4 regions of the Nitratireductor sp. WH36-1 genome follow, and region 3 is predicted to be linked to each of the others. Evidence: predicted binding sites of a transcription regulator. Region 3 holds the regulator's gene; each other region holds the start of a gene.

Evidence for each region. Region 3 encodes PhoB, which activates phosphate uptake and scavenging genes when phosphate is short. Its sites were predicted from a motif close to TGTCATNNANCTGTCAT; they were not measured.
Region 1: the regulator PhoB is predicted to act here: its motif matches at 4,387-4,403, upstream of phnF (phosphonate metabolism transcriptional regulator PhnF).
Region 2: the regulator PhoB is predicted to act here: its motif matches at 4,425-4,441, upstream of AC4PTT_RS08690 (bifunctional 2',3'-cyclic-nucleotide 2'-phosphodiesterase/3'-nucleotidase).
Region 4: the regulator PhoB is predicted to act here: its motif matches at 4,303-4,319, upstream of ppk2 (polyphosphate kinase 2).

What each region holds. Positions count from the first base shown of each region.
Region 1 is NZ_JBZXDP010000002.1:322,273-329,821, forward strand. It holds gene AC4PTT_RS20655 (SDR family NAD(P)-dependent oxidoreductase) at 1-365, opposite strand, end outside; gene AC4PTT_RS20660 (TRAP transporter large permease) at 430-1,743, opposite strand; gene AC4PTT_RS20665 (TRAP transporter small permease subunit) at 1,743-2,255, opposite strand; gene AC4PTT_RS20670 (TRAP transporter substrate-binding protein) at 2,314-3,348, opposite strand; gene AC4PTT_RS20675 (IclR family transcriptional regulator) at 3,579-4,301, shown strand; gene phnF (phosphonate metabolism transcriptional regulator PhnF) at 4,445-5,200, shown strand; gene AC4PTT_RS20685 (phosphonate C-P lyase system protein PhnG) at 5,193-5,636, shown strand; gene phnH (phosphonate C-P lyase system protein PhnH) at 5,636-6,172, shown strand; gene AC4PTT_RS20695 (carbon-phosphorus lyase complex subunit PhnI) at 6,174-7,259, shown strand; gene AC4PTT_RS20700 (alpha-D-ribose 1-methylphosphonate 5-phosphate C-P-lyase PhnJ) at 7,256-7,549, shown strand, end outside.
Region 2 is NZ_CM178970.1:1,829,837-1,837,385, reverse strand. It holds gene AC4PTT_RS08710 (CYTH and CHAD domain-containing protein) at 1-15, shown strand, start outside; gene AC4PTT_RS08705 (hypothetical protein) at 156-383, shown strand; gene AC4PTT_RS08700 (cryptochrome/photolyase family protein) at 407-1,858, shown strand; gene AC4PTT_RS08695 (Dabb family protein) at 1,870-2,166, opposite strand; gene AC4PTT_RS08690 (bifunctional 2',3'-cyclic-nucleotide 2'-phosphodiesterase/3'-nucleotidase) at 2,365-4,341, opposite strand; gene AC4PTT_RS08685 (5-formyltetrahydrofolate cyclo-ligase) at 4,553-5,197, shown strand; gene AC4PTT_RS08680 (Lrp/AsnC family transcriptional regulator) at 5,246-5,719, opposite strand; gene ald (alanine dehydrogenase) at 5,871-6,986, shown strand; gene AC4PTT_RS08670 (DUF1203 domain-containing protein) at 7,080-7,549, opposite strand, start outside.
Region 3 is NZ_CM178970.1:585,942-593,490, forward strand. It holds gene pstC (phosphate ABC transporter permease subunit PstC) at 1-407, shown strand, start outside; gene pstA (phosphate ABC transporter permease PstA) at 404-1,723, shown strand; gene pstB (phosphate ABC transporter ATP-binding protein PstB) at 1,738-2,553, shown strand; gene phoU (phosphate signaling complex protein PhoU) at 2,588-3,298, shown strand; gene phoB (phosphate regulon transcriptional regulator PhoB) at 3,335-4,021, shown strand; gene AC4PTT_RS02840 (hypothetical protein) at 4,105-4,446, opposite strand; gene AC4PTT_RS02845 (DUF1328 domain-containing protein) at 4,535-4,702, opposite strand; gene AC4PTT_RS02850 (response regulator) at 4,835-5,629, opposite strand; gene AC4PTT_RS02855 (NepR family anti-sigma factor) at 5,832-6,038, shown strand; gene AC4PTT_RS02860 (sigma-70 family RNA polymerase sigma factor) at 6,044-6,595, shown strand; gene AC4PTT_RS02865 (response regulator) at 6,660-7,049, opposite strand; gene AC4PTT_RS02870 (Crp/Fnr family transcriptional regulator) at 7,204-7,549, shown strand, end outside.
Region 4 is NZ_CM178970.1:3,813,754-3,821,302, reverse strand. It holds gene AC4PTT_RS18205 (helix-turn-helix transcriptional regulator) at 110-1,000, shown strand; gene AC4PTT_RS18200 (glycosyltransferase) at 1,334-3,214, shown strand; gene ppk2 (polyphosphate kinase 2) at 3,342-4,241, opposite strand; gene AC4PTT_RS18190 (ATP-binding protein) at 4,385-5,575, shown strand; gene phoU (phosphate signaling complex protein PhoU) at 5,702-6,418, shown strand; gene AC4PTT_RS18180 (GcrA family cell cycle regulator) at 6,580-7,101, opposite strand; gene AC4PTT_RS18175 (aspartate aminotransferase family protein) at 7,475-7,549, shown strand, end outside.

The sequences.
Region 1 (7,549 bases), on a different replicon from region 3:
ATTCCGGGAACGACAGCCTGCGAGCAAAGGAATGAGCCCGTCAGATTAACGTCGATTACACGACGCCAGTCCTCCTCAGGATACGCACCGACAGCCGCCGTCGGCCCGATGATACCTGCGCAATTTACGAGAATGTCTATCTTGGCGCCGGCTTCCATTGTCTGCTCACGCGCCTCTGCAATTGAGCTCGAGTCGGTAAGATCGCAGGCGATGAACCCTATTCCGTCTGCATGCTCGGGGGCGCGCAGGTCCCAGATGTAAACACGCGCACCGCTCTTCTGCGCGAGTTTTGCCGCCGCAAGTCCGATGCCGCCACTACCGCCCGCCAGGACCATAGTGCGACCATTCAGGTCATAGGTATTCATGTTTAATTCCTCAAAGCCCGGGAAGGCGGAGACGTTAAATCGCTAAGTTGTTAGCCAAGATGGATTATTTGACGTTGCCAAGCAGGACGGTCGTGAGTGACGGCACTGCGATGATCAGCGCGAGCATGATCAGCATTGCCCCGACAAACGGTAGAACACCGATAACCACATCGCTCATTCGCTCGCTCACGTCGGAGCGCCGCGCACGAATGCCTTGTATTACGAAGAGGTTCATACCGACCGGCGGGGTGATAAGCGCCAGCTCTACCAGGATCACCACGATGACACCGAACCAGACCAGATCCACGCCGGCCGCCGTCAACATTGGCAAGAAGATTGGCAGCGTCGCCACGATGATTGCGAGACCATCCATGACCATGCCGAGCAGCACATAGACCAGGCACATCAACAGAACCAGTTCCAACGGGCTAAGTCCGAACGAGGTCACCCAGCGGGAGAGCGCCATGGGGAGCCCGACAAAGGAAAGAACGAACTGCAAGAGAAAAGCGCCAAGGACGATGAACATGACCATCGCCGTTGTTGCGGCGGTAGCACGAAACGTTTCGCCCAGCATCTTTACAGTTACCCGGCGCTTTAACAGCGCAATCAACAGTGCGCCCACAACACCAATGGCCGCGGCCTCTATCGCTGTCGCCACACCGAGATAAATTGTTCCCAGTACAGCACCAATCAGAAGAAGAATCGGAGAGATTGTTACAAGGGACTTGAATTTTTCCCGCCAGCTGACCTTTTCCGGAAGAGCAACCTTCCTCGTCATCCCGCTTGCAAGAGCGTAGACCACTATGCTCAGCATGAACAACGCCATCAACATGATGCCCGGAATGATTGCAGCCACATAAAGCTGCCCGATCGACACCTCGGCAACCAGTCCGTAGACGATCATGATGATGCTGGGCGGTATGAGGACGCCGAGCGTGCCGCCCGCAGCAACACTGCCAAGCGTTATTCTCTCCGGGTAATTCAGTCGTGCCATGGTCGGCAACGCTACGGATCCGATGGTCGATGCAGTTGCCACCGACGAACCGCTGATTGCGGCGAAAATCCCTGAAGAAAGAATGTTCGTATGCAACAATCCCCCAGGCACACGGTTAAGCCACTTCGACATTGTGTTGTAGAGATCTTCGGTCAAGCCTGCCCGGATCAGTATCTCCCCCATGAGTATGAAGAGCGGCACCACCACCATTGTCAGACTGCTGTTTACGGCCCAGGGGATATGCCCAAAGAACTCCCAGACATCGCCAACGAACAGCGTTCCGGCCACCAGCGCAGCGAGCCCCAGCGCGACACCAACATGTAGGCCCACGGCAAATGCAACGAGCAGAACAAACACGATGGTAATTGCGACTTGAACGACCATCAGGCTGCCTCCCTCTCGGAAACCGGATCACGCGAGACAACGAAGTCCAGGGTTGCCACCAATGCCTGCAGGGAGAACATCGTGTACCCGAACGCGGCTACAAGTTGTGGCACGGCCAGTTTGATCGAAAAGATGGTCTGCGGCATGAAAGAGCCCATACGCCAGGAATCCAGCGCAAGCACCCAAGCCTGCCACGTCAGTGTCACGCTGAAGAGGAACAGCAGCCCGAGCGAAAACACCGTCATGGCGCGTTTGAGCTGACTACCCATCAAATGGGTCAGGATCTCAACTTTCACATGGGCATCAACCTGCAGTGCATAGCCAAGCGCGGCAGTCGCCCCAAGCACCATCGCCAAAGACGACAGCAAATCCGCATAGCCGAGCGCCCGCCCTCCCAGAGAACGGACAATCACGTCATACGTGATCACGAGAGAGATCAGCAGAAATGCACCGCCGGAAACCGTTGCCATAGCCCTGTTGATCCGGCTTATGGTCGCACTGAAGATAGACATCTTCGTCCCCTTCCATAGCCCCTCCACCCCATCTGGATGGAGGGGATAATCAATGATGTCAGATCTCAATTCCGGTTATTGAGCCGATGTATTCATTGTAAAGAGAACCGGCATCACCTCCTACGCGCCCAACCCACCAGGGAATGATGGTTTCACGCGCGACCTGATCCAGAGTGACGCTCCAGTCTTCAGGCACAGGAACGGTTATCGTCATGTTGTTGGCGCGCGCCGCCTCGAAACCGATGCGGTCATTGTCTGCACCGAGTTCCCAACCAAGCTGTGTCATTTCACGACCGAGACCGGCCACGATCTCTTTTAGATCTTCCGGCAGAGCATCCCAGTGACGCTGGCTGACGATGATGTAAGCGCTCGTGGGGGCCAGACGAACATCAGTCAAATACGGAGCGATCTCCCACATTTTCATAGAATTGATTTGGTCCGTTCCCGTAAGGACGCCATCCATCAAACCGCGCTGCAAAGCGCTATAAACTTCAGACAGGGGCATGCTGATCGGAGTCGCGCCAAGAGCTTCGACATAAGCTGCCAGCCCGGGCGAAAAAACGCGGATTTTTTTGCCCTTGAGATCTTCCAGGCTGTTCACCGGGAACTTCGTGAAGAGGAAACCGGAGCTCCACGCGAAATCACCAATCGTCTGCCCACCGATCTTGTCAGCAGCCGGCGCAACCACATTCTTCGACCACGAACGAACAATCTTCTGCCCGTCCGCGAAACTGCGCACCACGCCAGGAAGCTCGGTTGCTTCGACCAGCGGGAAGTCACCAGCGATATAGGTCGAGTTCACCTCGGCCATCTGGATCGCACCTGATCGAAGAAGGCGAGACAGCTCAGTCCCGGTCAGCCCCATCTCCTGCGCAGTAACCACATCCAGCTGAATTCGACCGCCCGTACGCGCCGGCAGTTCTTCCTGGAGCCAAGTCCACTTCTTAATACCTTCACCGCTGCGATGCAGCGCCACGGCCCGCCAGTTGAATTGATCGGCAGCCAGCCCTCTTCCTGGAAAGGCTGCGATTGCGGCCGAGCCAACCAACCCAGCCAGCACTCCCCTGCGCGTTCTATCAACACGATTTGCCATGCTCTCCTCCCTTTCGTGAGCCTCATATCTCGCCATATTCGGACTCATATACAAAACTGGAATGCCATTCAAGATTATAATCATAAAACAAGATCCATGGTGGATTTGAGTGAAAATGTCCGGTATTCTGACCAGAATTCGAAACAGCATTCCGGAAACCAAGTCACATGGCGAGCGCACTGGTCCGTTCACTCCGCATTCTGGAGCTCCTATCAAGAGAAACGAGAGGCATGTCGGTCGCTGCAGTTGCGGAGGCTCTAAATGCCCCTCCGAGCGGTGTGCATCGAACGCTGAATGAACTTTTGAGTCAGGGCTATGTTGTCCAGCCCGAAGCCCACGGAAACTACTCACTGTCACTGAAACTACCGGCGCTAGGCCTTACTTTCCTTGGTCGCTGTGGAATAAACGACCTCGCACAACCCGAGTTGGACAGGCTGGCGGAGACCAGTGAAGAGCTGGTCCGGCTGAGTGTTTACGATGGCAACACACTAATCTGGGTAGCCGTTTCTCAGGGCGTGCGTTCCGGCTTCAAGTATGACCCAAGCGCGGAGCAAGGCGCACGCGTATCTCCGCTTTCCGCGAATGGAACCGCGTTTCTCTCATTCATACCGAACACCGAACTCCTGAACGTGCTGTCGGCATGCGGCACGTCCGCACCTGAAATCAACCTGAATGAGTTGCTGCCCATTCTCGAGGAAACACGCAACCGTGGATACGCAATCGCCGTCAACAAATGCACCGAGGGCATGACCGCCATTGCAGCGCCTGTTCTTTTCGAAGGGAGGCTGATCGGAACTGTCAGCATTGCTGGCCCGACTTACCGCATGGACGAAGGAAAGGTTGAGCGACTGGCCCCCGAACTGATGAAAACAGCCGACGCGCTTGGAAGGATCAGTCAAGGATCGAAGTTGTTCAAAGGCTTTGTACTCTCGGATTCTGCGAAAGCCAATTAAGGACACCTTCCAAATAGCAGAAATGAAATGGTGCCTTCGGACCTCCGGCATCCCACCCACCCGCACCCAATGACAGCCTTCTGACCGTCACGCACGTGTCATTGGGTTTCGCTAGAACCGCCTCATTCGAATGAGTTGGTGCTATGCGAAATCAAGGATACTCCTGGGAGGAAACCCGGGACAGGATCAGCGAAGAAATCATCTCGGGCAGGCTGGCAGCGGATACGAAACTGCCGTCTGAACCCGAGCTCTGCGTGCTCTATGGTGCGCGCCGTCACTCTCTGCGCAAAGCATTGGCAGCACTGGTGACAGAAGGCAAGCTGCGTGTTGAACACGGGCGCGGCACTTTCGTGGAACGCGCGCCCCTGCTCAACTACGTGATCGGCGAGCGAACGCGTTTTCGCGAGAATCTCCTGTCCCAGGGCCTCACCGCCTCGGGCGAAACCCTTTCAGAAATGAAAATTCCTGCCAGCACCCGTGTGGCTGCGGCGTTGAAGATCGCTGCGGAGGCTCCCGTCTTCGCCCGCTCCTGGCGCGGGTTCGCCAATGATCTGCCGATCAGCACGGGCTGGGCCTATTACGATGCCACGCGCTTCCCGGATCTGCTGGAGCGCCGGCGCGACACCCGGTCGATAACCGATGTCTATCGCAGCTACGGCATCACCGACTACCGGCGCCAGAGCACCACTGTCCTGACCCGCATCGCCTCCGAACGGGAGGCCGCCATGCTGATGATGCGCCCGGGCCAATCCGTTTTGGTCGTCCAGAAAGTGGACGCCGATCTCGACGGACGCCCCATCAGCTTCTCCGAGGCCGTATGGGCTGGCGACCGTGTGCAGTTCACCTTCGAAGCAGACCAGCCGACCGTCATGACCACCGAAAGACCTTCCGATGACTGATACATTTCCACCCGGTGACAGCAATCACCCCGCGACGCTCGACATTCTCGCCCGCGCCCGCCCCGAACGGCTCAAGCAGCATGCAGAAATCCTGCTTGAAGAGATGGGCGAGATCACCGTCATCGCCAACCGCACCGGCCTCGTTATGGTGCCTATGAGGGACACGGTCCAGAACGTGGATTTCCATCTGGGCGAAGTGCTGGTCAGCGAAGCCCATATTGCCGATGAGGCCGGGAACGTCGGCTACGGCATGGTGACCGGCCGCGATCTCGAACGCGCCATGGCGATGGCCGTCATTGACCTGCGCATCGCCGCATTCGGGCAGGAAGCAGCCACCGCAACTCTGCTCGCCGAGGAAAAGGCGCATCTCGCAGCCGTCGATGAGGAACGCATGCGTCAGGTGGAAGCCACGCGCGTCGAAATGGAGACCTTCTGATGTTGACCGTTGCACCACCCGACGCCATTGAACTGCGCTGCAATTCCACATTCCAGGCGCTCATGTGGGCGCTGTCGCGCCCGGGCGATGCCCGCGTGATGCCGGAGGCCGGCCTTGCCGGCATTGCCGAAACACTGGTGGATCTCGAATGCACCGTGTTTGCCGATACGCCGGACCTGCGCGAGGCCGTCTCCACCAGCGGAGCGCTCGTCACAGGTGATGTTTCGCGGGCCGACCATGTTTTCCTGTCGTCGCTCGAAAACGCTGCGGACCAGATCACCCAGCTTCGCTGCGGCAGTCCCCTTTACCCCGATGATGGCGCGACGCTGATCGTCGCCGCCCGGCACGCAGGCCAGCGCCTGCGGCTCAGCGGCCCCGGCATTGAAGAGCCAACAGAGATCTCACTCGACGCGCCACCGGCCTTCTGGGCCATGCGCGCAATGCTCTGCGCCTATCCGGAAGGCTTTGACTGCTTTTTCGTCGATGCGGGTTCCGTCATCGGCATCCCGCGCTCGACCAAGGTGGAGGTTCTGTAGAATGGCCTATGTGGCAACCCGTGGTGGCGAAAAGGCCATCGAACAGGCCGAACGGCTGTTCCGTCAGGACCTTGGCCCCATCGACGCGGCCCGCGTCGACACGATCCGCAAAACCATGCCCTATCTGGTCGACCGCGTGATGGGCGAAGCCTCGCTTTATGATGAGGAACTCGCGGCGCTCGCGCTGGCGCAGACCGGCGGTGAGCTTTCCGAAGCCGTGCTGGTTCTGCGCGCCTGGCGCACCACCCAGCCGCGCCTCGCCATCGCCCGTCCCGTGCAGCAGGATGAAGTGCTCACGCAGCGCCGCATTTCCGCCGCCTTCAAGGACATTCCCGGCGGGCAGATACTCGGGCCGACGCTGGATTATTCGCACCGTGTTCTGGCAACAGACGTGCTGGAAGGAAAACCCTTCACGCCGCCGCCGGTCGACAGCGCAGAGGCCCCGGCGCCTGTACGCCAGCCTTCTCTGGCCGAGTGGCAGCGTCAGCAGGGGCTGGTCGCCCCGGCCATGGAACCGGACACCGCACCGGAGGACATTCCCGACCTGACGCGCGAGCCGCTTCTTTTTCCCGCGTCACGCGCCCATCGCCTGCAAAGCCTTGCCCGCGCAGAAACCGGCGGTGTGCTCGCCCTCGGCTATGCCGCCATGCGCGGATATGGCAATGCCCACCCGACCGTCAACGAGCTGCGCCTCGGCGAAGCCAATGTGGTGGTGCGCCACCCGCGCGGCACGGAGTTCTCAGCCGGGCGCGTGCGCGTCAGCCAGGCAGAGGTGACCTCCAAGGAAAAGGGCGGCTATCTCGAACTCGGCTTCGCCGCGACCTTCGGCTGGAACGAGGTCAAGGTCATCGCCGCAGCAACGCTCGATCTGAATTCGGCCGAAGCCCCGGTAGGCTCGGCCGTGCATGAAGAGTTCTACCTCTACCACACCGAAAGCGTGGAAGCCTCGGGCTTCTGCATCCACTTCAAGCTGCCGCACTACGTCACCTTTCAGTCGGTGCTCGACGCGATGCGAGACGCCAGGGCGAAAAAAACTGCAGCCGATGCTGCGCCGGCAGAAACCCGCCAGATGGAGCCTGCAGAATGAGCCTTGCCTCTCTCACAAAGGACTGGGCCGCAACCAGCTACGGCTTTCTCGACGCGTCGGCCAAACGCGAACTGCGCCGCAAGATGCTCAAGGCCATCGCCGTGCCGGGGTGCCAGATGCCCTATGCGAGCCGCGAAGTGCCCATGGCGCGCGGCTGGGGAACGGGCGGCCTTCAGGTCACGCTCACCCTCGTCAACCCGGCTTCGACCGTGAAGGTCATCGACCAGGGCGCGGATGATGGCGTCAACGCGGCGTCGATCCGCCGCTTCATCTCCCGCGTGTCCGGCGCT
Region 2 (7,549 bases), 1.2 Mb from region 3:
CGAAAACACAAATAGGCCACAGAGCGCATCCCTCCACCCCACCACCAGCCCACGCCGCGAACACAGTTCCGTGACCATGTTTCCGGCGCGGAACCAAACCGGCTTTTGCAGGTTGTGCTACGACAATCCCCAAGGGGCCAGAACGGGCGGGCACAATGAAACGGGAAAACGAAAAACAGGAAACCTTATCGGTCACGCTGCCGGCAAACATCATCGCCGCGCTTGACCGCTACGTCTCCACGCAGGATCAGGGCATCTCGCGCGAGGACGCGCTGATTTCGGCCCTGCGCGACTGGGCCATGCAAAATGGCCTCCTGCAAAGCGGCATGAATGGCGATGAAGGCTTGCGACCGGACCAGCTCAACGCCACAAACGACGACTGAACCAAAGCCGCACGGATAATCACATGCCCAATGAGAATGACCGGAACACGGTTCTGGTGCTGTTCCGGCACGATCTGCGCCTTTCCGACAATTTGGCGCTGTGCGCCGCCGCCAATGCCGGCAGGCCGGTCGCCGCCGCCTTCATTCTGGACGAGGAGAGCGAAGGCGCGCGCCCGCTCGGTGGCGCGCGGCGCTGGTGGCTGCATCACAGCCTCACGGCCCTCAGCAAGGATCTCAAGACGCTTGGCGTAAAACTCATTCTGCGCCGCGGCCCGATGGCGAAGACCGTGTCCGCCCTTGCAGAGGAAACCGGAGCCGCCACGGTCTACTGGAACCGCCGCTACGACCCGCCCGGCATCGCCGCCGACACACAGATGAAGTCCGCCCTTCAGGAGGCCGGCGTCGAGGCGGAGAGTTTTGCCGGCCACCTTCTGCACGAGCCCTGGCGCATCAAGACCGGCTCCGGCGGTCCCTACCGGGTGTTCACCCCCTTCTGGCGCGCGCTGGTCGAGCATTTGCATCCGCGCGCACCCGCCGACCGCCCCGGATCGCTAAAACCGTTCGAAGGCGACGTTACGGGCGATGCGCTCGAAGACTGGCAGCTTCTGCCCACCACCCCGGACTGGGCGGGCGGCCTGCGGGAAACCTGGACACCCGGCGAAGCTGGCGCCAGAGACCGCCTCATCGCGTTCCTCGATGGCGGCGGTGATGGCTACAAGACGCGCCGCGACCGGATGGGAGACGATGGCACCTCCGGCCTCTCCGCCCATCTCGCCCATGGCGAGATCACGCCCTTCCAGATCTGGCAGGCGCTTGACGGCACGGACGAGCTTGCCGGCGAAGACATGCTCACCTTCCGCAAGGAGGTCGGCTGGCGTGAATTCTGCTGGCATCTCCTGTTCCACAACCCGGATCTTGCGACGAAGAACTTCAACAGCGATTTCGATGCCTTCCCCTGGCACAGGGACGACCGCGCGCTCACAGACTGGCAGCGCGGGCAAACCGGCTATCCGGTGGTCGACGCGGCCATGCGGCAGCTCTGGCAGACCGGCTGGATGCACAACCGCGCGCGCATGATCGTCGCCTCCTTCCTCGTGAAGCATCTGGGGCTCCACTGGCGCACCGGCGAGGAGTGGTTCTGGGATACGCTGGTGGACGCGGACCCCGCCTCCAACCCGGCCAACTGGCAATGGGTGGCGGGCTCGGGCGCGGACGCCGCCCCCTTCTTCCGCATCTTCAACCCCGTGCTTCAGGGCGAGAAGTTCGACCCGCAGGGGCGCTATGTGCGCGCCTTCGTGCCGGAGATCGAAAACCTCTCCGACAAGCACCTGCACCAGCCCTGGAAAGCGCCGGCCGAAGCACTCAGAAAGGCGGGCGTCAGCCTCGGCGAGACCTATCCCCGCCCCATGGTCGACCACAAGGCCGCACGGGAGAGTGCGCTCTCCGCCTACAAGTCGATCAGAAATGCAGACTGACGGGTCGCCCGTCAGTCATTCTTTTTGGAAACGAAATCCGCCGCCATGCGAATCTCGCGCATGGGCCGCACCTTCGCCGTGCAGGCGTCGTAGACCGGATGGGCCTTGTAGGCCGCCAGCGCCGCCTCGTCGCGGAACTCGCCATAGACGATCACATCCACCTCGGTGCCGATCTGGTCGACCTTGCGGTTGATACCGATCTCGAAGAAATCCGAATGCGGAATCTCGGCAAGCATGCCGAGACCCTCGGCAATCCGCTCCACATCAGCCTCATCCTTTGCGCTGAAAAAAACGATGTGTCGAATCACGGGCATGTCTCCTGGAAATTGCGCCCGCAAATCGCGCCGACCGCCCGAAAAAGTCAATGCGCCCCAGCGTCACGCAAAGCGCGAACCGCCTGAATCTCTTTATCCGCCGAAGCCGGCAAACACTTGCTTCAAAAGAAGAAAGGCCGGGCAATGCGCCCGACCTCTCATCATTGATCGTTATATTTAACCGACTACCGTTCAGAGCGTGATGCGGTAGAGCGCGAAACCTTCCTTGCCCTCGCCCGCCGGCTCGATGGAAACGCCCTCGACGCTCGAAGCGAACGCCGCGCCCTTCGGCCCGGTCTCGAACAGCACCGACGTGTTTTCCAGCGGCTTGAAATTCCAGTTGGCGTCGGCGGACGGGTTGATCGTGCCCTGTTCCACGATATAGCGCACGATCACGTCGCGGTTCGTGTCGGGCGCTTCGAAGATCACCTTGTCCGGGCCGATGCCGGGGAAATTGCCCCCGCCCCCGCCACGGTAATTGTTGGTCGCGACGACGAACTTCTGCGCCGGATCGATGGCCGCGCCCTTGAACTGCAGATCGACGATGCGGTTCGAATCCGCGTTCAGAAGCTCGCCCTTGGGCGAATATTTTGCAGGCTGCGAAAGATCGATCCGGTAGGTCACCCCGTCGATCACATCGAAATTGTAGGACGGGAAGGTCGGATCGAGCAGTGGCTGGTCGGCCTTGCCCGGCTCCACCTGATTGAAGATACCGGCCGACATTTCCAGCCATTCCTTCACATCCGCCCCGGTCACCAGAACCGCCTGCACCGTGTTGGGGTAGAGATAGAGGTCGGCGACATTCTTGATCGCCACATCGCCTGCCGGCACGTCCGTATAATAGTCGGGTCCGCCGCGTCCGCCGGCCTTGAAGGGGGCTGCCGCCGAAAGCACCGGCACATCCTTGTGCGCGCCATCCTTCAGCATGTCGGTGATGTACCAGGTCTGCGCCTGGCTCACGACCTGCACGGACGGATCATCCGCCACCAGCGCGAAATAGGAGTGCAGCGGCGCGGAGGTCTTGCCCACGGCGGTGCGCACATATTTCAGCGTCGCCTCGTGGTCCTCGCGCACCGCGTCTTCCACCTTGGCCACGCTTTCCACCAGCGGTTCGGCCTTGCGCTCCACGCGCTTGAAGATCGGCCGCGCCTCCGAGGTGGAGTTCACCACCATCCAGCGATTGCCGTCGCGTTCAAGCATCAGGTCGATCAGCCCCAGATGCGAGCCCCAGAAACCGCCCATCACCGCCGGCTTGCCGGCAATCGTGCCCTTCGCATTGTCGACACCTTCCAGCCCCTCGAATTTCGGGCCGGGGAAATCCAGATGGCTGTGCCCCGTCACGATGGCGTCAACGCCGTCAACACCGGCCAGAAGCAGCGAGGCGTTTTCGAGGTTCTCCTCATACTTCGCCGGGCCGATGCCGGAATGCGACAGCGCCACCACAATGTCGGCGCCCTCTTCGCGCATCTGCGGCACCCAGGCCTCTGCGGCCTTCACGATGTCGCGCGTCATGGCCTTGCCGGCCAGATGCTTCGAATCCCAGTTCATGATCTGCGGCGGCACGAACCCGATCAGGCCCACCCGGATCGGATGCTCTTCGCCATTGCCGTCCTTCACCTTGCGATCAAGGATCACATAAGGTTTTAGGAAAAGCGCGTCATCGCGCGCGTTGGCTGCGAGCTCGCCCTTGGTCACATTGGCGCAGACGAAGGGGAAGTTTGCGCCATCGAGCACCTTAAACATGAAGTCGAGCCCGTAATTGAACTCGTGATTGCCGAGCGTCGAGCAATCATAACCCAGCGTGTTCATGCCCTTGATCACCGGATGAACATCACCCTCGCGCATGCCGCGCTCATAGGCGATGTAGTCACCCATCGGGTTGCCCTGCAGGAAGTCGCCATTGTCCACCAGGATCGAATTCGTGGCTTCCGCGCGAATGCCATCGATGATCGCGGCCGTGCGCGCCAGACCCATCGTGTCGTTGGGCTTGTCGGCATAATAGTCATAGGGAAAGACATGCACATGCAGATCGGTCGTTTCCATGATGCGCAGATGCGCCTGATTGCCGGAAGCGCGTGCGGAAAACGGATGCATGAGAACCAGCGAACCGGCAGCCGCCGATCCGGCGAGGAAGGAACGACGGGAAAGCAGGGCGTGCGGTCGGGTCATGGTCATCTCTCTTTCGATCTTTGAAACGGAAACAGCGATCAGTCATGATTGCGCTCTCGTGGCGAGACTTCCAGCAAAAACTCGTGACGCCCGGATGACAGGGCCATGGCACAAACGGCGCTTCACATGTCGCAGCGAGAAAAGCGCCTCAGCCGCCCGCCCCGCAGTCTTGATAAGCGCTGCACGGACAAAGCAGAGGGAGAGAAAAGAGATGAACACTTCTTCCGGCGACCGGGATTACGCGTCACCGCCCTGCTTCATGCATGAGCTGGCAAGCGGCGCACAGGCGGCCGATGCAGACCACTGGCCGGATGTCCGGCGCTGGCGCAAGGCGGCCCGCGAGCGCCTCATCGCCGAGCGTCTCGCCGTCCCGGCGAAAACCCGAAGCGAACTTGCAGAAGACATTGCCAATCAGCTCGACCGTCTCATCGGCGATCCCGCCGGCCGGGTGATCGGCCTCTACTGGCCGTTCCGGGGGGAGCCGGATCTACGCCCATGGCTTGCCCGATGCGCAGCGCGGGGAGCAGAGACGGCCCTCCCCGTCGTCATCGAAAAGGGCGCACCGCTCGTCTTCCGGCCCTACCGGCCCGGCGACACACTTGAACGCGGCGTGTGGAACATTCCCGTTCCCGCAACGCAGGCGGAAATCGCGCCTGATATCGTGGTTTCACCGCTGGTCGGCTTCGACGCCGCGCGCTACCGGCTGGGCTATGGCGGCGGTTTCTACGACCGCACCCTCGCCGCACTGGCGAAGAAACCGCTGGTCGTGGGCATCGGCTATGCCTTCTCGCAATTGCCGACCATCTACCCGCAGCCCCATGACATTGCGATGGATCACATAGTGACTGCCGGCTGACTGCGGGCGAGAAGATTTTGCCGTCAGGCGTCCCCGCCTGACCCCGGATCAGGACATTTCAGGCTTCAGCCCCAGCGCGGTGCGGTCCACCACTTCGCGAAGCGCAAAGGCCGAGTTGATCTTGATGACATGCGGCATGCCCGTCAGCCATTCCTTGTGAACGCGCTCATAATCCTGCAGATCCCGCGCAGCGACCCGCAGAATGTAGTCATATTCGCCCGCCATCAGATGGCATGAAACCACATTCGGGCAGCGCTGCACCGCCGCCTCAAACTCGCTCAACGTGCGTTCGAACTGGCCCGACAAGGAGATATGGACTATCACCGTTACACCATGCCCAAGGGCTGCATTCGAAAGCCGGGCATGGTATCCCTTGACCACGCCGCTCTTCTCCAGATTGTCGAGACGGCGCGAGCAGGCCGATTGCGACAGTCCGACCTTCTCGGCAAGCGCGGAATTGGAGATCCGCCCGTCCTGCTGCAACGCATCCAGAATGGCGATATCAATCCTATCCAGGGTCATTTTTCGAATTTCCTTCTACGAACGCGATATTTCGCGCAAGGAATAGTGAAAATCGCCGGATACTGCAAACGAGTTCGCAAAGACGTTCGGTCTTTTTTGTGGTCTCATCGATTGAGCCAGAAAATTCGCACACATGTTGGAGGAGACAAGGATGCGTGTCGGCTGTCCGAAAGAAATAAAGAATCACGAATATCGCGTCGGCCTTACGCCGGGGTCCGTACGCGAATATGTGGCGCATGGGCACGATGTGCTCGTGGAAACCGGCGCAGGCGCAGGCATCGGCGCCGATGACAACGCCTACCGCGCCGCTGGCGCAACCATCGCCAAAACCGCTGAAGACGTCTTCGCCAAATCCGACATGATCGTGAAGGTCAAGGAACCGCAGCCCTCGGAATGGGTCCAGCTGCGCGAAGACCAGATCCTCTACACCTATCTCCACCTTGCGCCCGATCCGGAGCAGACACGCGGCCTGATCGCATCCGGCGTCACCGCCATCGCCTATGAAACAGTGACCGACGCGCGCGGCGGCCTGCCCCTGCTCGCCCCCATGTCCGAGGTTGCCGGGCGTCTCGCCATTCAGGCCGGCGCAACCGCGCTTCAGAAGGCCAATGGCGGCCGCGGCGTGCTGCTTGGCGGCGTGCCCGGCGTGCTGCCCGGAAAGGTCGCCATCATCGGCGGCGGCGTGGTCGGCCTAAACGCCGCCAAGATGGCCGTCGGCCTCGGCGCGGATGTCACCATCATCGACCGCTCGCTCCCGCGTCTGCGCGAGCTGGACGACATCTTCAATGGCCGCGTCCATACGCGCTACTCCACCGTCGAGGCGCTCGAGGAAGAATGCTTCTCGTCCGACGTTGTGGTCGGCGCAGTGCTCATCCCCGGCGCAGCCGCGCCCAAGCTCGTCAGCCGTGAAATGTTGTCGGGCATGAAACAGGGCGCCGTGCTTGTCGACGTTGCCATCGATCAGGGCGGCTGTTTCGAGACCTCGCACGCCACCACCCATTCCGACCCCACCTATGAGGTGGACGGCATCATTCATTACTGCGTGGCGAACATGCCGGGCGCGGTTCCCGTCACCTCCGCCCATGCACTGAACAATGCCACGCTGCATTACGGGCTCCAGCTAGCCGACAAGGGCCTCAAGGCGCTCGTCGACGATCAGAACCTGCGCAACGGTCTCAACGTCCACAAGGGGCGGATCACCAATCAGGCTGTCGCCGACGCACTGGGCTACGAGATGGCCGAAGCCCGCTCCGTGCTCGCGGCCTGAGCCCGGCAAGACTTTAGCCCGGCAAGACTTTCCTCCTAAACTTGCCCGCCGGAAACGGCGGGCATTTTTTCGTCTGATCCCCAGAACCACACTTCAGGCGCGTTCAATGCGCGCCTGATAACAATTGTACTTTGCCGAGCGCACATGCAGATAAGCGATGTCATCGCGCTGCAGAAGTTCATGCGCCCGGGTGCAGATATGCTGCTGCGGAACAACGTCACCCGTCCCGTAGACGATGCGGTCATCATCTCCGTAGCCGCGCAGAAGCCATTGCGTTCCAGCCCGCAGAAGGTCGGGCATCACATCGCTCTCCTGCGCCCGCTCACAGTCCTCCGCACACAGAAAGACCGGTCCCGTCTCGGCATAGGGCTGCAGATCGGGAAACGGCCTGTAGGCCAGAATGAGATAGGGTTTTCCTTCGGGAACGGTGCGCAGGCAATGGCGGCAGGGAACCCCGCTGCCCGTGGAAATCCGCCGTTCCGGCCTCCGCCCATAGGCATCGGGCACACCATTGCGATACGCCCGCGCAACGTCGCTGTCCATGGCGACAAATCTGATCAAGC
Region 3 (7,549 bases):
TCGTGTCCTCGCTTTCCGATGACATCATCACCGCCGTTCCGCGCGCCATGCGCGACGGTTCGCTCGGCCTTGGCGCAACGCGGTCCGAGACGATCAAGCGCGTCATCCTGCCGGCGGCTCTGCCGGGCATTGTCGGTGCGCTTCTGCTTACGGCGTCACGCGCCATTGGCGAGACCATGATCGTGGTTCTGGCCGCCGGCGTTGCCGCAAATCTCACGCTCAACCCGTTCGAAGCGATGACGACGATCACCGTCAAGATCGTCAACCAGCTTACCGGCGACCTGGAGTTCACCTCTCCGCAGACGCTGGTGGCCTTCGCACTGGGCATGACCCTGTTCGTGCTCACGCTCGGCATGAATGTCTTCGCGCTCTACATCGTGCGCAAATACCGGGAGCAATACGAATGAGCGACGCTGTCTACAAAGGGGGCAATGCCCCCCGCGCAGCCGCCGCGCGGCGCGACATCGGCATCAAGAAGCGTTATGCGGCAGAGCAGCGCTTCCGGATGTACGGCATCGTGGCCATCGCTGTCGGCATCTTCTTTCTGGCTGCGCTCCTCTGGTCGGTGGTTTCCAATGGCTATACCGCCTTCTGGCAGACCTCGATCAATCTGGACGTCAACTTCGCCGAGAGCGTGATCGACCCGAAAGGCGAGCGCGCGACTGATCCGAACAAGCTTCTGACGGCAAACTATCCCAAGCTCGCGACCGAAGCTCTGGTGGCCAAACTCGGGGTTGATCCTGAAAACCGCAAGCTGGTTCGCGAAGTGGGCGGGCTCATCTCCAATGGCGTGCGCACGCAGCTGCGCGACATGGTGGTGTCCGATCCCGCGATCATCGGCACGACACGGAATGTGTGGGTGCTGGCGAGCGGCGATGTCGATTCCGCCGTGAAGGGGCAGGTCAATCTCGAGGTGGACGAAAGCCGCCGCAAGGTTTCCGACCAGCAGCTCACATGGATCCGCACGATGGAAGCGGACGGGGTTCTGGAGCAGCGCTTCAACACCGGTCTCTTCATCCGTGGCGCATCAAGCCGTCCTGAAACGGCCGGCATGGGCGTGGCCATCGTCGGTTCGCTCTACATGATGATGATCGTGCTGCTTCTGGCGCTGCCCATTGGCGTTGCCGCTTCGATCTATCTTGAAGAGTTCGCACCGCAGAACAAGCTGACCGATCTTATCGAGGTCAACATCAACAATCTGGCGGCCGTGCCGTCCATCGTCTTCGGTCTTCTGGGCCTGGCCGTGTTCATCAACTTCATGCATCTGCCGCGCTCCGCCTCTCTGGTGGGCGGCCTCGTGCTGACGCTGATGACCCTGCCGACGATCATCATCGCAACGCGCGCAGCGCTGCGGGCCGTGCCACCCTCCATCCGTGCGGCAGCTCTCGGCCTCGGCGCTTCGCGCACCCAGACGGTGTTTCACCATGTGCTGCCGCTGGCCGCGCCCGGCATTCTCACGGGCACGATCATCGGTCTGGCGCAGGCGCTTGGCGAAACCGCACCGCTGCTTCTGATCGGCATGGTGGCCTTCGTGGCTGATTACCCGACCACGCCGCTCGATCCCGCTACGGCGCTGCCGGTTCAGATCTACATGTGGGCGAACGAGGCCGAACGCGCGTTTGTCGAGCGCACCTCGGGCGCTATCATGGTGTTGTTGCTGTTCCTCGCCGTGATGAACATTACCGCCATTATTCTGCGGCGGCGCGTCGAGCGTCGCTGGTAACGGAGTGGAAGGACATGAACATGCTCACTGATGCTGCTGTTGAAGAAGCACTGGATGCGAGCCAGAACTCGGACACCCTCAAGATGCGCGGTGAAGACGTCTGCGTCTTCTACGGCGAGAAACAGGCGCTGTTCGGCGTCAATCTCGACGTGCGCGAAAACCAGGTGACCGCGCTGATCGGCCCCTCGGGCTGTGGCAAATCCACGTTCCTGCGCTGCCTGAACCGCATGAACGACACGATCGACATTGCCCGGATCACCGGCAAGATCACGCTCGATGGCGAGGATATCTACGATCCCCGCATCGATGTGGTGGAGCTGCGCGCCCGGGTCGGCATGGTCTTCCAGAAGCCCAATCCGTTCCCCAAGTCGATCTACGAGAACATCGCCTACGGTCCGCGCATTCACGGTCTGGCGACGAAGAAGTCGGAATTCGACGAGGTCGTGGAAGCGAGCCTCCAGAAGGCTGGCCTCTTCAATGAGGTGAAGGACCGCCTGCATGAGCCCGGCACCGGTCTTTCCGGTGGTCAACAGCAGCGCTTATGCATCGCGCGCGCCATTGCCGTGTCGCCGGAAGTGATCCTGATGGACGAGCCCTGCTCGGCGCTTGATCCCATCGCCACCGCCAAGGTGGAAGAGCTGATTGACGAGCTGCGCGAGAACTACACGATCGTGATCGTCACGCACTCCATGCAGCAGGCGGCCCGCGTCTCGCAGCGCACGGCCATGTTCCACCTCGGCAATCTGGTCGAGGAAGGCCCGACGGACAAGATGTTCACCAATCCGGATGACAAGCGCACCCAGGATTACATCACCGGACGCTTCGGCTGACGGCGCGGCAAACGCACAGATAAGGAACCAGACCATGGGCGAGCACACAGTCAGCTCCTTCGATGAGGAACTCGGTGAAATCGACCGCCTCATCCGCGACATGGGCGATCTCTCCGGCGAGATGACGCGCGCTTCCACCAGGGCGCTACTGCACTCCGATACGGCGCTTGCACAGCGCATCATCTCCGATGACACGATCATGGACGCCAAGCAGCGCGACCTTGATGAGCGCGCCATCACGCTCATCGCAAAGCGCCAGCCGATGGCGCAGGATCTGCGCAGCGTCGTGGGCGCCATCCGCATGGCGGCTGATCTCGAGCGCATCGGCGATCTGGCCAAGAACATTGCCAAGCGCGTCGGCGCCGTGGGCGAAAGCGCCACGCCGCGCACGCTTGCGCATTCCATCGACGCGATGGCCGGCCTCGTGCTGAAACAGGTCAATTCGGTGGTCGAGCACTATGTGGCGCGCAATGCCGAGGCGTTAATCCGGCTGCGCGACGAGGATGAGGAAATCGACATTCAGTACACGTCGGTTTTCCGCGAACTCCTCACCTACATGATGGAAGACCCGCGCAACATCACGGCCTGCACGCACCTCCTGTTCTGTGCGAAAAATCTTGAGCGTATCGGCGACCATGTGACCAATATCGCCGAAAATGCCTATTATGTGGTGACGGGGTCCCAGCTTCCGGTCCAGCGGCCGAAGCTTGACGAAACACAGATGACGGTCGAATCCGATGTCTAACCGGCCGTAGACTGCCCGAGGAGAATGCCTGCCATGATTGCCCCCAAGGTCATGGTCGTTGAAGACGACGAACCGCTTTGCGTCTTGCTCAAGTACAATCTGGAAGCCGAAGGCTATCAGGTCGAGATGATCTCTCGCGGCGATGAAGCCGAAGTGCGCCTGCAGGAAAACGTACCCGATCTGCTCGTTCTGGACTGGATGGTTCCGGCCGTTTCCGGCATCGAGCTGTGCCGCCGGCTGCGCATGCGCCCCGAAACGGAGCGCCTGCCGATCATCATGCTCACCGCCCGTGGCGAGGAAAGCGACCGCGTGCGCGGCCTTTCAACCGGCGCGGACGACTATCTGGTGAAGCCTTTCTCGACGCCGGAATTCGTGGCGCGTGTTCGCGCGCTTCTGCGGCGCGCGAAGCCGGAAGTGCTCTCGACGGTTCTTTCGGTCGGGGACATCGTGCTCGACCGTGAATCGCACCGTGTCTATCGCCGCAAGAACGAGATCCGTCTCGGACCGACAGAGTTCCGCCTTCTGGAATTCATGATGCAGCATCCCGGCCGCGTCTTCTCGCGAAGCCAGCTGCTCGACAATGTCTGGGGCGAGACGATCTATATCGACGAGCGCACCGTGGACGTGCATGTGGGGCGTTTGCGCAAGGCCGTGAACCACGGGCGTCTGCCCGATGTGATCCGCACCATTCGCGGCGCGGGCTATGCGATCCGCGAAGCCTGACAAACGCGATACAGCCATTAAAAAAAGCCCCGGTTCGACCGGGGCTTTTTCGTTGAAGCTCTTCGCCGTTATTTCGTGGCCCGTTATTTCGTGGCGGCGTGTCCGGGGCGGGCATGCTCGTTCTGCGCCACGGCAAAGCTCGTCACCGGCTCGATGGAAGCGGTCAGCTCGCCATTGCTGGTGATGTCCCACTCCAGGATCGCATCGTCATAGACGAGTGCGGGATCCACATAGACGCAGGTGGCGAGAACCTGCGGCGCTTCGGTTTCCAGCTCGCGCATTGCAACCGGCTTCTCCGCCTCGCACTCCTCAAACGTCTCGTAGACCGGGGTGGGGGCGGGCAGTTCCTGGCATTCGCGCGTGTCGCCGGCCCCCACATTGCCTGAGCAGCCGACAATCAAAAGAAGTGCAGCGATGTGTTCCATGGCTTTCTCCTTTCATTGTCTTCACGAAACGGAAGCCATGGATGGTCCGGTTCGCTTATGCCGCATTCGTTTATGTGTGCGTCGCCGTTTAGCGACCGCGTTTCAGAAGGCCCATGATCAGCGAGATCGCGAGCAGGGCGAGGAAGATGTAGAAGAGGATCTGCGCAATGCCTGCCGAAGCGCCGGCAATTCCGCCGAAACCGAGTGCGCCGGCGATGATCGCGACGACAAGGAATATCAGGGCCCAGTATAGCATTCTGTCTCTCCGTTTAGTTATGCCGGTTAAACGTCTGGCATTCGGATTTGGTTCCGCCGGAGAGATTTTGGGCAAAAGAAAAGCCGCCCGGAGGCGGCTTTTTTGAGAAACGCGTGAAGAAGCGGGGGCCTGTCAGGCCGCCGCGTGCGCCTGCTGATCGAAGAAGAGCGCCTGGCTGATGAGCGCCTTGACCATTTCCGGGCTGAACGGCTTGGTCACAAGGAAGGTCGGTTCCGGGCGCTCGCCCGTCAGAAGCCGCTCGGGGAAGGCGGTGATGAAGATGACCGGCACGGTGGCCGCGTCGAGGATCTCGTTCACCGCATCAAGGCCTGAACTGCCATCGGCAAGCTGAATGTCGGCCAGCACCATTTTCGGCTGCGTCTTGGCAAACATTTCGACCGCCTGCTTGTGGGTGCGGGCCGTGCCGACCACGCGATGCCCGAGGCTTTCGACCATCTCCTCGATGTCCATGGCGATCAGGGGCTCGTCCTCGATGATGAGGATGTCTGTCGCCACCTGACGGGAAATCTCCTCGCTGGCTTCGCGCAGCATCGTGTTGATGCCTTTCATATCCGTCTCGAGAATTTCCGCAGCCTCTTCCGGCCGGAAATTCTCTACGGCCACCAGCAGGAAGGCCTGACGCGGACGGGGCGCGAGCGAAGAAAGGTTGCTCATGGCCCGCTTTTCCCATGCCGAGCTCGGCGTGCCTTCGGGGACCGGAACGTCCAGCGTTTCAAACAGCGATGTGAAGAGCCTGAAGAGGGCGATCTTGTCGGTCGATGCCTCGGGAAAGATGCTCGTATCGGCGATCAACGCTTCAAGCGTCGCAGCCACCAGTGCGTCACCGCTGGACTGGGAGCCGGAAACGGCCCGGGAAAAGCGCCGCAGGTAAGGAAGGTGCGGAGCGATACGCGCTGACAGGGTCATGGATTTCAAGTCTCCCTCAAGACATGGCAATGAGAATTAGTGCATTTGTGACGGGTGAAACGCCCCATATGCGAAAATGTTCCCGTCGGAGGGAACGAATTCCGCTCAATGGCGTTTGAAAGCAGACGAGACAGTTGTGGCCCGGGCGATGCGGACGGTTTCGGGTCATTGGGAGACCAGATTTGATGGAAAAAGACAGGGCATGAATTACGGCAAACCAAACACCCGAGGAAGCTTGACCCGGCGCGGCAAGGATGAAGACCCGCTCGGCGCAAACTCAGAGATCGGACGCAAGCTCAGGCAATATTACGACGACCTGGTAACGGAAGATATTCCGGATCGGTTCAGCGACCTTCTCAATCAGCTTGAGCAGAAAAGCGGCGCTGAAACGGCCGGAAACAAGGACTGATATATATGAGTGTTTATCCGGGCTTTCGTGACGATCTACTGGCCGCTGTGCCAAGCCTGCGCGCCTTCGCCGTTTCGCTTTCAAAAAGTGCGGACCGGGCGGACGATCTCGTGCAGGAATCGCTGGTCAAGGCGTGGGACAAACAGAACAGCTATCAGCCGGGCACCAATCTGAAAGCCTGGCTCTTCACCATCCTTCGCAACGAGTTCTACTCGCAGATGCGCAAGCGCAAGCGCGAGGTCGAAGATGCGGACGGTGCGATCACCGGACGTCTGTCGGTGCACCCGGCGCAGGAGGGTTCGGTCGATCTGAAGGACTTCCGGCGCGCTCTCGAGCAATTGCCCGAAGACCAGCGTGAAGCGATCATCCTGATCGGCGCGTCCGGCTTTTCCTATGAGGAAGCGGCGGAGATCTGCGATTGCGCGGTCGGCACGATCAAGAGCCGCGTGAGCCGCGCCAGAACGCGCCTGCAGGAAATCCTCGAGATTTCAGGTGAGGGCGATTTCGGGCCGGACGCCATCTCGACCCAGATCACCAATACGGCCTTCATCGCCTAGGTCCTGAGCCAGGATTGCCGTGCGTCCCTTGGGGCGCACATAGGGCAATCGGGTCTGACCGCTCTCAGTCCTTCCCGGCGCTTGAGCCGACAATCGCCTGGGACAGCGCGTCGATAAGGTCGCTGTCCCTGTAGGGCTTTTCAACGATCCTGATACCACCGAACGCCTCGAACACCTGGTGGCTTGAGGCGTAGCCGGTGGCGAAGATGAAGGGGATGCGCCGCGCCTGAAGCAGGCGGGCGAACTCGTCTGTCCAGTTGTCGGACAGCTTGATGTCGAGGATCGCTGTCGAAATTCCCCGGCTTTCCAGAACGTCGGGTCCCAGATCATCGAAGGTGCCGACAGTGAACACGTCCGTTGCGCCGTGCTCCTTGCACAGTTCTTCGATGCTCATGGCGATCATGGCTTCGTCTTCGACGAGCAGGACGCGGGCGCCCTCCAGAGGTTTCTTCAAGCAGACATCCTTCCGACGCCAGAGAATTCGTTCCTCTTTGCCATCTCATTACCCGTGTAGATTGTCATTAAAAAAAGACGTGTCTGTACGATTTGCGGGAACCGCTCGCACTGGATGCGGCTTTCCTATTCAGCAATGAACCGGGGGCCAGTCAGTGACAAAAGAACAGGAATTCACCCACAAGAGTCTGCCCTGCCAGCAATGTCCCTTGAGAAAGCGCGAGGTCTTTCGCGATTTCGAGGGGGATGAACTGGAGTTCGTCGGTCGTTTCAAGAAGGGCGATCTGGCAGTGAAGAAGGGGGCGACCGTTTTAGTGGAAGGCGCGCACAATCCGCATCTCTATACGGTACTTTCCGGCTGGGGCTTTCGCTACAAGCTCCTGGAAGACGGACGTCGCCAGATCGTCAATTATGTGATGCCGGGCGATCTCGTAGGGCTGCAGGGCAGTCTGATGGGCGAGATGAAGCACTCGGTCGAGGCGCTCTCGCAGATGTCCTTAT
Region 4 (7,549 bases), 790 kb from region 3:
TGGAACAATTCCATTGTTATTACCGATAGGCTTTATTGTTTAAGACAAAGGCGAATTGTCCGCATTCTGGGGGTGAGTCGCGAGGAATGTGGGGCAGGGACAGGCATGTATGGGTGATTTCCGGGAAACGCGGGTTTTTGTTGACGCTATCCAGAAGGCGCAGACACCGGCGGCGATTTGCAACGTCCTGATCGCTTTTACGCAGCGTTTCGGGCTGCATACGGTGTGTGCGGGGACGCTGCCGCCCAGAGGAGCCGCACCCGGAGACCAGGTTGGGCACCTCGTTCTGAGCAGCTGGCCCCAGGAATGGATCGACCGATATGTCTCGCGCGGATACATTTTTCATGACCCGATCGTAAAACATGTCCGCGAAAGCGGAAATGCCGTTTTGTGGCGCGATATCCTGAATGATGTCGAGGAAACCCGTCAGACATCGAAAATGATGAGCGAGGCCAAGGGGTTCAAGCTGGTTGACGGCATTGCGATGTCTTTTCCTACCCTCGAAGGCAGCCAGATCATCATGTCTTTCGGAGGGGAAGAGGCCGAGCTTTCCAAGAAGGATCTCGGTGTCGTCTCTTTCGCGGCAACCTGTGCCGTTGCCCATGCGCTCGGGTTGCGCGGCGCGGATCGATATGGCGACCTGGACATGCTTGAAAAGGAATGCCTTCAGCTCGCCGCCCGTGGTCGCTCTCATTGTGAAATCTCCGAGCGGTTGTGCATCGATCATGACGAGGTCACGCATAACATCGAGCAGGCCAAGAGAAAGCTTGGTCCCGGTCACACGCTTTATCGCCTCGGGGAAGCGCCGCGCCTGACGCCGAGAGAGAAAGAGTGTCTTGAATGGGCGGCTTTCGGAAAATCCGAATGGGAGGTTTCGCAGATTCTCGGGATCTCCGAGCATACGGCGGAAAAACACCTGCTGAATGCCAAGACAAAACTGGGGGCGGCCAATCGCGTGCATGCGGTTGCCGAAGCCATTCGCTGCGGCGTCTTCGACTAGGGCGTGCCTTTCTTTCAGAGTGCTATTTCTGGTTGACTGTGATTGGTGATTTATCCAGACTGAAATGCGGGGAAATCGAATTGATGGATTAATCATTCAATGGTGAGGTGAATGGATCGTTCGATTGTTGGGAGAGTTTTCGTATCGCTACTGTGTTTTGAATTTTGGCCTTTTGGGCCCGGATTTCATAGAAAACGAAGTTTCAGTTTTGCCGAGAGCAACGCGTCCACATTGAATTAGGTGGTTGTCATGGACCATCTGATGAACACATCAAAGACAGACCGGGCCTCTGGCCATTCATCTGGTTCAGATCGTTCTGGTGGGGCAGGCGAAATGCCTGACGCTACAACACCATCGCCAGCCGCTGACTGGCTGCCCATTCTCAAGACACTTTCGATCACCGAAGCGGAAGCGCACGGCATTGAGGCGCGGGCGAAGCTTGCCGGCGTTTCGTTTCAGACGGAACTGCTTGCGTCCGGTCTGGTGCCTGAACATGCGCTTTTTCGGGCGCTGGCAGACAATCTGGGGCTGGCCTTTCTGGCCAATCCCGATGCTGACGCGCTTGTCATGCGTGGGTGGCAGGGGCTGGCGGCGCTGGCGCAGCGTGGTGGCGCGCGGGTCAGCCTTTCCGTCGATGCGCGGGGGCAGTCCGTTGTCCTGATCGCGCCCGACCAGCTCAACATTCCCGCATTGCACTCTTTCGTGGAACGGTATCCGCGCGCATCGAAGCGCATTCGCGTGGTTCAGCCCAGCGCATTGCGGGATGCGATCACCAGGCGCTCGCGGGGCAGACTGATGCGGGTCGCCACGGAGCGGCTTTTCAGGGAAGCACCGGAGATGTCGGCGCGCATTGTGGTCAATGCCTGGCAGGGGGCGGCGCTCGGGGCTGCGGTGGTGGCGCTGCTTTTTGCGGCCGTCTTTGCGCCTTCTGCCACGCTGCTGGTGCTCCATGGCGCGTTTTCGCTGGCGTTCCTTTCCTGCGTCTTGCTGCGGGTGGTTGTCGGTTTGGGTGTCAAACGTTCGCCGGGGCCGCGCTTCACCACGATCGGGCCGGCTGACATGCCGGTCTATTCGGTTCTGGTGGCGCTTTACAAGGAAGCCGAGATCGTTCCCGATCTTCTGATGTCGCTTGGCAAGATCGTGTGGCCGCGCGCCAAGCTGGAAATCAAGCTGGTCTGCGAGGCGGATGACCATGAAACGCTTGCAGCGCTTCGGGCGCAGGAGCTGCGCCCCTATATCGAAGTGATTGAGGTGCCGGCGGGCGGCCCGCGCACAAAGCCAAAAGCGCTTTCCTACGCCCTGCCGATGACCTCCGGCGATTTTGTGGCGCTTTATGATGCGGAAGACAGGCCGCATCCGTTCCAGCTGGTGGAGGCCTGGAACGCTTTCGAGACTGCCGACGAGAAGCTGGCCTGTGTACAGGCGCCGCTGACCATATCCAACAGTCGGGAGAGCTGGATTTCAGCGATGTTCGCGCTGGAATACGCTGCGCTGTTTCGGGCGGTCCTTCCATGGCTGGCGCGATCCGGCTTGATGCTTCCGCTGGGTGGAACTTCCAATCATTTCCGGCGTGTGGCGCTGGAAGCGACGGGCGGCTGGGACCCTTACAATGTCACCGAGGACGCCGACCTCGGGGCGCGCCTCAGCCGCTTTGGCTATCGTGCGAGCGTCATCTGGAACCCGACGCAGGAAGATGCGCCCACGGATGTGCGCACATGGCTGCCGCAGCGCACGCGCTGGTTCAAGGGGTGGGCGCAGACATGGCTCGTCCATATGCGCAATCCGCAGTTGACCGCGCGCGAGCTGGGGCTGGGTTCTTTCGTGATCATGCAGGTTCTGTTCGCAGGGATGGTGCTCTCGGCGCTGGCTTATGGCTTTTTCTTCCTGACCGCATTCGGCGTCATCGTCTATCTGATGCTGGGCGGCGAGTTTCAGGCCTTCCAGCAGTCGCTGCTCTATATCGATATAGTGAACGTGGTTCTCGGGCATGGCGCGTTTCTGCTGCTCGGCTGGATGACCTTGCAGAAGACCGAGCGACCCGCCTTCTGGAAGCGGATCGTATGGACGCCGGCCTATTGGTGCCTGATGTCGGTGGCCGCATGGCGATGCATCTGGCAGCTCTACTGGACCCCGCATCACTGGGAGAAAACACCGCACAGGCGGCATAGCCGCGGTCATTTGCCGGTCGGAAAGGTTCAGGAGCGTCAGGCGTGATCCTGAAGGGTCGGTGTGCCGTAGCCTGGCTGCGGCGGTGTTTTTGAAACGGGCGTTCAGGCAGGGGCGAAAGATCGTGTGTCGGGCGTCTCCGCCCGACATTGCCGTTCCTGAATGCAGCTGGCCGTTAATCCAGGAAGCCGGGACCTGTGCCGATGATGAGCTGGTCTTCGGGGCCGATGGCGTCGAGATCACGCCCGTCATAGGCGATGGCGAGCAGCATGCGCCGAATGACCGCCAACCGTGCCCGGCGCTTGTCGTTGGCGCGCACCACCGTCCAGGGCGCGTGGGCGCTGTGGGTGCGTTCCAGCATGGTGTCGCGGGCGCGGGAGTACGCGTCCCACTTTTGAATGCCGGCCACGTCCATGGGAGAGAATTTCCAGTATTTGAGCGCGCTGTGACGACGGTCATGAAAGCGCTCAAGCTGTGTTTCCTGGCCGATGTTCAGCCAGAATTTGAAGAAATGGATGCCGTCATTGACGATGGCCCGCTCGAAGTCGGGCGCTTCGTTCAGGAACTGCTCATGCTGCTCGGGCGTGCAGAAACCCATCACCGGCTCGACGCCGCCGCGATTGTACCAGGAGCGGTCGAAGGTCACCAATTCGCCGCTCGTCGGGAAATGGGTGACGTAACGCTGGAAATACCACTGCCCGCGCTCCGTCTCGGTGGGCTTGGGCAGCGCGACATTGCGGGCATTGCGCGGATTGAGATAGGTGCGAATGCGCGCAATCGTACCGCCCTTGCCAGCAGCGTCTCGCCCTTCGAAGAGCGCCATAACCCGCGCGCCGCTTTTCTGCATCCATGCCTGCAGCTTTACCAGTTCGATCTGCAGCGTTTCGAGCTGCTTTTCGTAGTCGTCACGGTCCATTTTTTCGTCATATGGAAAACCGCCGGCTGTGAGTTCCCGCTCCTTGACCCAGTCAGGAAGGTCCGGTTCGTCAATGTCGAAAGTCCTTTCCTCGCCTGCAATCGTGAGCTTGAAAGGTTTGATTTTTTCGAGGGCAGGGTTTTCCAAAGGCTTGTTCATAAAACCGATCCTGAATCATGAGAGTGTCAATGCTATTTGCAGCTTGATACAAGGTCCAGCAGTGAAGACGGAATGACAATTCTTCTTCATAACAAGAGACCCTGAAGCGGGCGTGCCTGACGATCGCGGGAATGGACTTCGTAATGAGTGCGAATGAGAACAATGGGCAGGAAAATCAGGACGGCGTTGAGCGCGGTCTTGTTGCTCGTATCGGATCGGCCCTGAAAGCCGCTGGCGCCCTTTTTGCGGGCGCACGCAGCAATGGCAAGGCCGAGAAGCCGCGCCCGAAGAAGGGCGACATCAATTCATTGCCTGCCGTCTATCTGGCGGCGGCGGTGCTTGACCCGCTGTACATCTTCGACAGCAATGGCGGCATACTCTATGCCAATGAGGCGGCTGATCTTGCGTTCGGCCCTGTGTCGAAGAGCGTGTCGCTGCGCCTGAAATTCCGTGCGCCTGAAATGCATGAGCTGGTCGCCAAGGTGATCTCGGGTGCGGAGGAGTCCGTCGCGATCAATTATGCGGAGCGGGTCCCCGTCGAGCGCGCCTACCGGGTGGTGGCGAGCCGCATTGGCAATGATACTGGCCTTTATGTCCTTCTCTTCAAGGATCAGAGCGAAGCGCGCCGGATCGACCGGATGCGGGCGGACTTCATCGCCAATGCCAGCCATGAGCTGCGCACGCCGCTGGCCTCCGTTGCGGGCTTCATTGAAACGCTGCGCGGCCCGGCCCGCGATGACCCGGCGGCGCGGGAAAAGTTCCTGCAGATCATGCAGAACCAGACGCAGCGTATGGCGCGGCTCATCGATGATCTCCTGTCGCTGTCACGGCTGGAGATGAAGCCCTATCAGAAGCCGAGCACGCAACTCGATGTGGTGGAGCTCGTGAAGGGCGTGATGGAGTCCATGCGTCACATTGCCGGCGAGAATGATGTCGAGTTTGTTTCGGAGCTCGGTGTCAAACCGATGCTGATCGCCGGGCATTCCGATGAGCTTGTTCAGGTTTTCGAGAACCTGATCGAAAACGCCTGCAAATATGGCAGTGACGGTGAGCGTGTTATCGTATCGGCCGAGCAGGCAAGCCCGATGGATGAGGTGCGGATCACGGTGCGCGACTTCGGTCCCGGCATTCCCGAAGAGCACATCCCGCGCATCACCGAGCGCTTCTATCGCGTGGATATCGAAACGAGCCGGATCCAGAAGGGGACGGGCCTCGGCCTTTCCATCGTGAAGCACATTCTGACGCGGCACGATGCGCGGCTTTCCGTGAAATCGGCGCCGGGAGAGGGCTCTTCGTTCACCGTTCATTTCCCGCCCGTGCCGCCGGCAGGGTAAGGCAGAACAGTCCGGGCGCAGATTGCGTCACCACTTTCATTTTACCGCCATCACAATAACTTAGTAGGGATGGCAGGCAACGAGGCCGACCGGGCTGAGAAGGTCGGGCTGAGAAGGATTGAAACCATGCAGACACAGCACACGATGCGGTCATTCGACGATGAGTTGAACTATCTGTCGGACCAGATTGCAGCCATGGGTGGCTATGCTGAGCGCATGGTGGCGGAATCCGTCGCTGCGCTCGTGCAGTCGGATGCCGCACTGGGCCGCAAGGTGGTCGAGGATGATCTGTTCCTTGATGAGAAGGAGCGGGAGATCGGTGAACGCGCCGTTATCATCATCGGCAAGCGCCAGCCGGTCGCCGACGATTTGCGCGAGATCGTGGGCGCCATTCGTATTTCATCGGATCTGGAGCGCATCGGCGATCTCGGCAAGAACATCGCAAAGCGCGTTGTTGCGGTGACCGAGGGCAGTCAGCCGATCCGTCTTTTCCGCGGGCTGGAGGCGCTGGCGAGCCTGGCGCTGACCCAGCTCAAGGAGGTGCTCGATGTCTATGCCTCCCGTTCCGTGGAGCGCATCGGTTTCGTGCGCGACCGGGATGAGGAAATCGACGCCATGTACACGTCGCTCTTTCGGGAGCTGCTCACCTACATGATGGAAGACCCGCGCAACATCACGGCCTGCACCCATCTTCTGTTCTGCGCCAAGAACATCGAACGCATCGGCGACCATGCGACCAATATTGCGGAAACGGTGCATCACATCGTGACGGGCCGGCAGTTACCGCTCGAGCGTCCAAAGGAAGATCAGAGCCACCGGGTTGTCGCGGCGCCCGAAAACTAGCCACGAGAGCGGGCAAGCAAGCCGGTAGCCGTTGATTGAGGCGAGGGCGAGGGGCTTCCCGCGCCCTCGGCCCGTGCGGTGCTTCAGATTTCACTCAGGCAAAGAAAAACCCGGCTGCGCATGATGCGAGCCGGGTAGTGCAGAGGAGAAGTCTTTCGCGATCAGCGCGCCCGGCGCCGCTCCGAAGCGGGCTGGTAGGCGATGCGCGAATGGTAGGCGCAGTAGGGGCCGTTCTCGCCGGCTTCGTTGCCGCAGAAGCTGAATTCTTCCGACAGCGGGTCGCCGTTCGGCCATTTGCACGTCGTTTCGGTGAGCTGCACCAGCTCCAGCTTGCGCGAGATCGGCACAACCACGTCCGAAACCGGACGGATATAGGTCTGGGCCACCGGCTCCTGGTCGAACTGCGCCTGAAGCGCGGTTGCGCCGATGGACACCGTGGTTGGCCGCGTGGCGCGCGGACGACGCGTGGTGGTCGTCGTCGTGGTCGGCGCTGCGGTGGCTGCCTTCTTCTGGCGCGTGCGCGGGCTCGTTGCGCGACCGCGGCTGGAGAGTTTGAGGCGGTGCACCTTGCCGATCACGGCATTGCGGCTGACGCCGCCAAGCTGGGCTGCGATCTGGCTTGCGCTCAGTCCTTCCGCCCAAAGTTTCTTTAAGGTTTCGACTCTTTCGTCAGTCCAGTTCATCGGGACACGCTCCTGTCCAGCGTGCGGAATCCGAATCCAGTCTCGCTCAGCCAAAGCCGAGGGAGCACCATATAATCATGGTAGAAGTGGTCCGCCGCACAAAATGTAGTCTTTTTGCTTGACCAGAAACTACCTTATCGTCTGACTCCGTGACAAGAGTCCTTACCGTAAGCTGATTCGCTTTTTAGGGTTTTCCCCAATTTGCTGGTTTTCGGTGTCACCTGGCTGTCGTGCCGCGTGCGTTGACACTTATGCGGAAACAACCGATAAATCCCGTAGTGCCGCCCTTGGGGCGGCATTTTGATTTCATCCTTCTGCACGCGCGTCCGCGCGAGGCAGGAACCAATTCTCAGGCTCAGCGGAGACCGTGTGGATGCGTGAATCTGCGCTTTATGGAACTTATGCCCGTCAACCCCTCGCATTCGAGCGCGGCGAGGGCTGCTGGATC